3 regions of the Roseomonas cutis genome follow, and region 1 is predicted to be linked to each of the others. Evidence: predicted binding sites of a transcription regulator. Region 1 holds the regulator's gene; each other region holds the start of a gene.
The links. The regulator LexA, encoded in region 1, represses DNA repair genes until DNA is damaged. The targets are predictions, from matches to a motif close to TGTTCTANNTANGTTC.

Region 1 (2,260 bases):
CTCGCGGTGCGTCGCCGCCCGCGGGTCGGGCTGCTGGCCACCGGCGACGAGATCGTCCTGCCGGGTGAGCCGGTGCCGCCGGGCGGCATCGTCTCCTCCAACGCCCATGCCCTGGCCGCCATGGTCCGCGCGGCCGGGGGCGAGCCGGTGGTGCTGCCGGTGGTGCGCGACGACTCCTCGGCCATCGCGGCGGCGGCCCGGGCGGCGGAGGGCTGCGACCTGCTGGTGACGACCGGCGGCGCCAGCGTGGGCGACCACGACCTGGTGCAGTCGGCGCTGGGGCCCGAGGGGTTCGAGCTCGGCTTCTGGCGGATCGCCATGCGGCCGGGCAAGCCGCTGATCTGGGGCCGGCTGCGTGGCGTGCCGTTGCTGGGCCTGCCGGGAAACCCCGTCTCCGCACTGGTCTGCGGCGTGCTGTTCCTGCTGCCCGCGCTGGCGCGGCTCGCGGGCCTGCCGGCCGGACCCACGCCCAGCCGGCCGGCGCGCGCCGGGGCGGATCTGGCCGCGAACGACCGGCGCCAGGACTACCTCCGCGCCCGTTGCGCCCCCGGCGAGGGCGGGGTGCCCGTCGCCATGCCCTTCCCACGGCAGGACAGTTCCATGCTGCGGCTGCTGGCCGGGGCGGATGCCCTGCTGATCCGTGCCCCGTTCGCGCCGGCCGCCCCGGCCGGCACGCCGGTCGAGATCATCGAGCTGGCGCCGCTGGGCCTCTGACGCGCCGTTCCGGCCACCGGACCTGTGGATTCCGGGGACAAGCTTGACCATCCCATTGGAACCTATCTAGAACATGCCGGCGGGTTGCCGGTTTGTTCGCCGGCGAGTCCGCCGGAGGATTTTCCCTATGCTGACGCGCAAGCAGCACGAGCTGCTGGTCTTCATCGACCGTCATCTGCGGCAGACGGGGTTCTCGCCTTCCTTCGAGGAGATGAAGGAGGCGCTGAACCTCCGCTCCAAGTCCGGCATCCACCGGCTGATCACCGCGCTCGAGGAACGGGGCTTCCTGCGGCGGCGCGCCCACCGGGCCCGCGCGCTGGAGGTGGTGCGCCTGCCGGAGAACCTGGCCGCCGCCAAGCCCGCCATGGCCGCGATCCCGTCCTCGGCACCGTCGGCCGAGCCTACCCCGGCGCCCCCCGCCTTCGCGCCGAACGTCATCCGCGGGCACTTCGTGCCGAACCTCGCGGGCGTGACGCGGCCGGTGGAGGCGCCGGCCGTCCATCTGCCGCTCTATGGCCGGATCGCCGCGGGCCTGCCGATCGAGGCGCTGCGGGACCAGGGCACGGGGATCGAGGTGCCGACGGCGCTGCTGGGCCATGGCGAGCACTACGCGCTGGAGGTTGCCGGCGATTCGATGGTCGAGGCGGGGATCCTGGACGGGGACACGGTCATCATCCGCCGCGGCGACACGGCCGACAACGGCTCCATCGTCGTAGCGCTGGTGGATGATGCGGAGGTGACGCTGAAGCGGCTGCGCCGCCGCGGCAACTCGGTGGCGCTGGAGGCGGCGAACCCCCGCTACGAGACGCGCATCTTCGGCCCGGACCGGGTGAAGGTGCAGGGCCGGCTGGTCGGGCTGCTGCGCCGGTACTGACCTCGCCGGGCTCGCCCCTCACTCCGCCGGGGCCATGGGCTCGCGCGGGCGGGGCGTGGGGATCGGGGGCACCCAGGGGCGGGTGCCGCGCCAGTCGCGGTCGGACAGCACCCGCAGCCCGGACGGACCCAGCCAGACCGCATGGGGACCGTTCCGCCAGACGCTGAAGCGGTCCACGACCACGGTTTCCCGGCAGCGGCCACGGATCGGCTCGGCGGAGACGAGCACCCTGGCCTGGCCGCACCAGCCCTCCGCCACCACGGGTGGCGCCGCCTGCCCGCGTCGCGCGGTCGGTGCGCGCAGCAGGGCGGCGGCGGCGGCGTCCGGCCGGGGACGGAAGACGCATCCCGTGCTGGCGCAGCGGATGGCTCCCCCGGCGAGGTCACCCTCCGGCGGCAGGCGTTCCGCCTCCCCCTCCCCCCAGGCGCGCAGCCAGCTGTCGCGGGTGAAGCTGCTGGCGCCGCTCGCCCGCTCCAGCCAGACACCCTCCGCCGTGCGCAGGGCGATCAGCCGCCCGTCCTGCGACACCAGCAGGTCGGGGGGATCGGCCGCGAGGCCGGAGGCCAGTCCCGCCGCCAGCAGCGGCACCCCCAGCCAGCGCACCCCGCCGCGCCACAGGCAGAGCCAGCAGAGGCCCAGCGCCAGCACGGCAAGGCCCCAGGCCGGGATCGG
Region 2 (2,260 bases), 520 kb from region 1:
CGTCGATGCCGGCCAGCAGCGCGGCGGCGGACTTCGCCAGACGCGCCTCGGTGTAGCGCATCGCCGCCGGCGGATCGCCGTCGATCGAGCCGAAATTCCCCTGCCCGTCGATCAGCGGCAGCCGCATCGAGAAGGGCTGCGCCATGCGGACCATGGCGTCGTAGATCGCGGCGTCGCCATGCGGGTGGTAGACGCCCATCACGTCGCCGACCACGCGGGCCGACTTGCGGTGCGGCTTGTCCGGCGTGTAGCCCGCCTCGTGCATCGCGAAGAGGATGCGCCGGTGCACGGGCTTCAGCCCGTCCCGCGCATCCGGCAGGGCGCGCGAGACGATCACGCTCATCGCATAATCGAGGTAGGAGCGGCGCATCTCCTCCTCGAGCGCCACGGGAATCCCCGTCAGCGTGCCTTCGGGGGTCGTGCCCGAGCCCGGCTCCTCGCCGGGGCTGCTGCCGTCGTCGTCGCTCTCGCTCACGCTCTCGTTCCAGTCAGAAGTCGTTCAGGCCGGCCGTCCCCGGGGGAACGGGATGGGGGCTCAGAACGGGATGTCGTCGTCCAGGTCGCCCTTCGGCGCGTCCCAGCCGCCGCCGCCGCCGCCGCGTGCCGGGCGGGAGGCGCCGCCGCCCGAACCGCCGCCGAAGCCGCCGCGCTCCCCGCCGCCGGAGCGGGCGCCGCCGCCATAGCCGCCGCGCTCGCCGCCGAAGCCGCCACCGGAGGGGGCCTCACCCCCCTCCCCGCCGCCGCGGCCGCCCAGCAGGGTCAGCTCGCCGCCGAAGTTCCGGAGCACGATCTCGGTCGTGTAGCGCTCCTGGCCTTCCTTGTCGGCCCACTTCCGGGTCTCGAGCTTGCCCTCGATATACACCGAGCTGCCCTTGCGCAGGTACTTCTCGGCGACGTCGCCCAGCCGCTCGTTGAAGATCGCGACCGAGTGCCACTCGGTCTTCTCCTGCCGGTTGCCCTCGCGGTCCTTGTAGGTCTCGGTGGTCGCCAGCCGCAGGTTCACGACCTTGCCGCCGTTCTGGAAGTTGCGGACCTCCGGGTCCCGACCCAGATTCCCGATCAGGATCACCTTGTTGACGCTACCGGCCATGCCGCCCTGTCCTTCGCTCCGGAACCGCAACCTCTCCGGGATCGCGGAGAATCGCACGCGCCCGCGCGGCAGGGCCGGCGGGAACGCGCAACCTAGACCCCGGGGGCGGCGCTAGCCACCCCCGGGGAGGCCCCCCATGGACAGGCCGGTGGAGAAACCCGACCACGGAACCATGCGGAGAGAGCGGTCCAGGGCCGCCCCCCGGCAAGCCCCTTCCCGCCAGCCCCATATGGTGTCACAACCCCGGGAACACAATGCGAACGCCCCGGCGGCCACCCTGAAAATCAGGACATCCCGGACCTTGCCCGACAGCCTCCCCCCTGCCCCGAAGACCCGCGCGGCCCCGACCCAGCACCTGGCGGGCGCGGCCATCCGCGTGCGGGGGGCGCGGCAGCACAACCTGAAGTCGATCGACCTCGACATCCCCAAGGACACGCTGACGGTCATCACCGGGCTGTCGGGATCGGGCAAGTCCTCGCTCGCCTTCGACACGATCTATGCCGAGGGGCAGCGGCGCTATGTGGAGAGCCTGTCGGCCTACGCCCGGCAGTTCCTCCAGCTGATGGGCAAGCCGGACGTGGACAGCATCGAGGGCCTCTCCCCGGCCATCTCGATCGAGCAGAAGACGACCAGCCACAACCCCCGCTCCACGGTCGGCACGGTCACCGAGATCTGGGACTACATGCGCCTGCTCTGGGCGCGGGTGGGGGTGCCCTATTCCCCCGCCACCGGCCTGCCGATCGAGGCGCAGACGGTCAGCCAGATGGTGGACCGGGTGATGGCCATGCCGGAGGGCACCCGCCTGCTGATCCTGGCCCCCGTCGCGCGCGGCCGGAAGGGCGAGTGGAAGAAGGAGCTGGCCGAGTGGCAGCGCCGCGGCTTCGAGCGCGCCAAGATCAACGGCGAGCTGGTCCGCATCGAGGAGGCGCCGAACCTCGACAAGAAGAAGAAGCACGACATTGAGGTCGTGGTGGACCGCATCGTCGTCCGCGACGGCGCCCAGACCCGGCTGGCCGACAGCTTCGAGACGGCCCTGGGGCTGGCCGACGGCGTCGCCTATGCCGAGAACGCGGATGGCGGCGAGCGCACGGTGTTCAGCAGCCGCTTCGCCTGTCCGGTCAGCGGCTTCACCATCGAGGAGATCGAGCCGCGGCTGTTCTCCTTCAACTC
Region 3 (2,260 bases), 1.1 Mb from region 1:
GCTTCCCGTGCCGCGGGGTCGGCCATCTCGACGCCCCGGTCGGCCGCGGCCTCGCGGTACCAGCGGGAGAGGCAGTTCCGGCAGAAGCCGGCCAGGTTCATCAGGTCGATGTTCTGCACGTCCGTGCGCGTGCGCAGATGCGCGACCAGCTTGCGGAAGGCGGCGGCTTCCACCGCCTCGCGCTGCTCGGGCGTGAGGCCGGCGGCGGCGCCGGTGTCGATGCGGGCCTCGGGCTGCGGTGCGGGCATGGGTCTCGGTCCCCCGGAATGACGTGTCGGCGCCCCAGATGGCCCCGGACGCCACCCGGCGCCAGGGCCCGCCACGCCACCGCCGCTCCGCCCCGGCGGAAGGCGGGCCCCGTCCGGCCCAGCCGGCTGGCGTCAAGGGTGCAGGCGCGGATCGGCGGCGAAGCGCCGCACCAGCATGTCCACGAAGAGCCGGGCGCGGCGCGGCAGCCGGCCCGCGGCGGGCCAAAGCGCGTGGATCGGCTGCAGCTCCGACCGCCAGCCCGGCAGGACCTGATGCAGCAGCCCCGCCTGCACCTGTGTCTCCACCCGCCAGGGCGCCAGCAGGACCAGGCCGAACCCCGCCACCGCGGCCGCCTCCAGCACCTCCGTGTCGTCGGCCCGGATGCGGCCGTGCCGCGGCACGGTGACGCGCCGGCCCGCGCCGTCCTCCAGGGTGAGGCTGGCCTCGTTGACGCTGCGGCGCAGGCAGAAGAGGTGGCCGGCCAGATCCTCCGGTGCCTCCGGGGTGCCGTGCCGTCCGAGATAGGCGGGGGAGGCGTAGAGCCCGACGGCGAAGCGGCCCAGCAGCCGCGCCACCAGGGAGCCATCCTGGACCGGCCCGACGCGCAGGGCGACGTCCACCCCCTCCGCCACCATGTCCAGCGCATGCTCGCCCGGCAGCAGCTCCAGCGACAGGGCGGGATGGTCGCGCAGGAAGCCCGGCAGCCAGTGCATCACCTGGCCCCGGAAGAACAGCGGCGGGGCGGCGACGCGCAGCGTGCCGCGCACCTCCGCCTGGGCGCCGCGGACCGATTCCTCCGCCTCCTCCAGCGCGGCGAGGGCCCTGCCGGCCTCCTCGTAGAAGGTCTGCCCCGCCTCGGTCGCCTGCAGGCCACGGGTGGAGCGGTGCAGCAGCGCGACGCCCAGCCGTGCCTCCAGCGCGTTGATCAGGCGGGAGACGTTGGGCTGGCCCATCCCCAGGGAATGCGCCGCGCGCGTCAGGCTGCCGGCCTCGACCACCCGGCGGAACACCGCCATCTCCTGCACGCGATCCACGGTCCGCCCCCTCCGCCAGTCCGGAGAAGACGCCAGCCGGCGCCGGAGGCAAGCCCTTCCGTCGACAGGCGGCGGAACGGACCCCTTCAGCAAGGCAGCCTGGCACGCTACATGTTCGTGGACTGTTCTCCTGCTGGAGCGCCGCCTTGGCCAAGGCCACCACCCGCTACGTCTGTCAGAGCTGCGGCACCGTCCACCCGAAGTGGCAGGGCAAGTGCGAGGGCTGCGGCGAATGGAACACCCTCGCCGAGGAGGCGCCGGAGGTGCGCGCCCCCGGCCCGGCCGGGCGCACTGCCGGCGGGCGGCGGGTGGAGTTCGTCGGGCTGAAGGGCCGCTCCGCCCCGCCCGCGCGCACGGTGACGGCGATCGCGGAACTGGACCGGGTGCTGGGCGGGGGGTTCGTCCCAGGCTCCGTCGTGCTGGTCGGCGGCGATCCGGGGATCGGCAAGTCCACCCTGCTGCTCCAGGCGGCGGCGAAGGTCGCGGGCGCGGGCCGGCGCACCCTCTACGTCTCGGGCGAGGAGGCGGTGGAGCAGGTGCGGCTGCGCGCGCTGCGGCTGGGGGTGTCGGACTCGCCGCTGGGCCTCGCCGCCGCCACCTCGCTGCGCGACATCCTGGCCAGCCTGGAGGAGGAGCGCGAGGCGGGGCTGGTGGTGATGGATTCCATCCAGACCGTCTTCCTCGACAGCCTGGACAGCGCGCCCGGCACCGTCTCCCAGGTGCGGGCCTGCGCCGCCGAGCTGTCGCGGGTGGCGAAGTCGCGCGGCTTCGCCCTGGTGCTGGTGGGCCACGTGACCAAGGAGGGCACGCTGGCCGGGCCGCGCGTGCTGGAGCACATGGTCGACGCCACGCTCTACTTCGAAGGCGACCGCGGCCACCAGTTCCGCATCCTGCGCGCCACCAAGAACCGCTTCGGCGCGACCGACGAGATCGGCGTCTTCGAGATGACCGAGGGCGGGCTGATGGAGGTGCCCAAC

Region 2: uvrA (excinuclease ABC subunit UvrA) is a predicted target of LexA. The motif match lies at 1,338-1,353, and genes of this name have one in related genera.
Region 3: radA (DNA repair protein RadA) is a predicted target of LexA. The motif match lies at 1,396-1,411, and genes of this name have one in related genera.

What each region holds. Positions count from the first base shown of each region.
Region 1 covers NZ_CP087719.1:2,041,407-2,043,666, forward strand. The annotation lists gene LPC08_RS09470 (molybdopterin molybdotransferase MoeA) at 1-714, shown strand, start outside; gene lexA (transcriptional repressor LexA) at 842-1,588, shown strand; gene LPC08_RS09480 (ComEC/Rec2 family competence protein) at 1,607-2,260, opposite strand, start outside.
Region 2 covers NZ_CP087719.1:1,521,632-1,523,891, reverse strand. The annotation lists gene gyrA (DNA gyrase subunit A) at 1-370, opposite strand, end outside; gene ssb (single-stranded DNA-binding protein) at 536-1,090, opposite strand; gene uvrA (excinuclease ABC subunit UvrA) at 1,446-2,260, shown strand, end outside.
Region 3 covers NZ_CP087719.1:3,116,357-3,118,616, forward strand. The annotation lists gene LPC08_RS14340 (DUF1244 domain-containing protein) at 1-248, opposite strand, end outside; gene LPC08_RS14345 (LysR family transcriptional regulator) at 381-1,283, opposite strand; gene radA (DNA repair protein RadA) at 1,430-2,260, shown strand, end outside.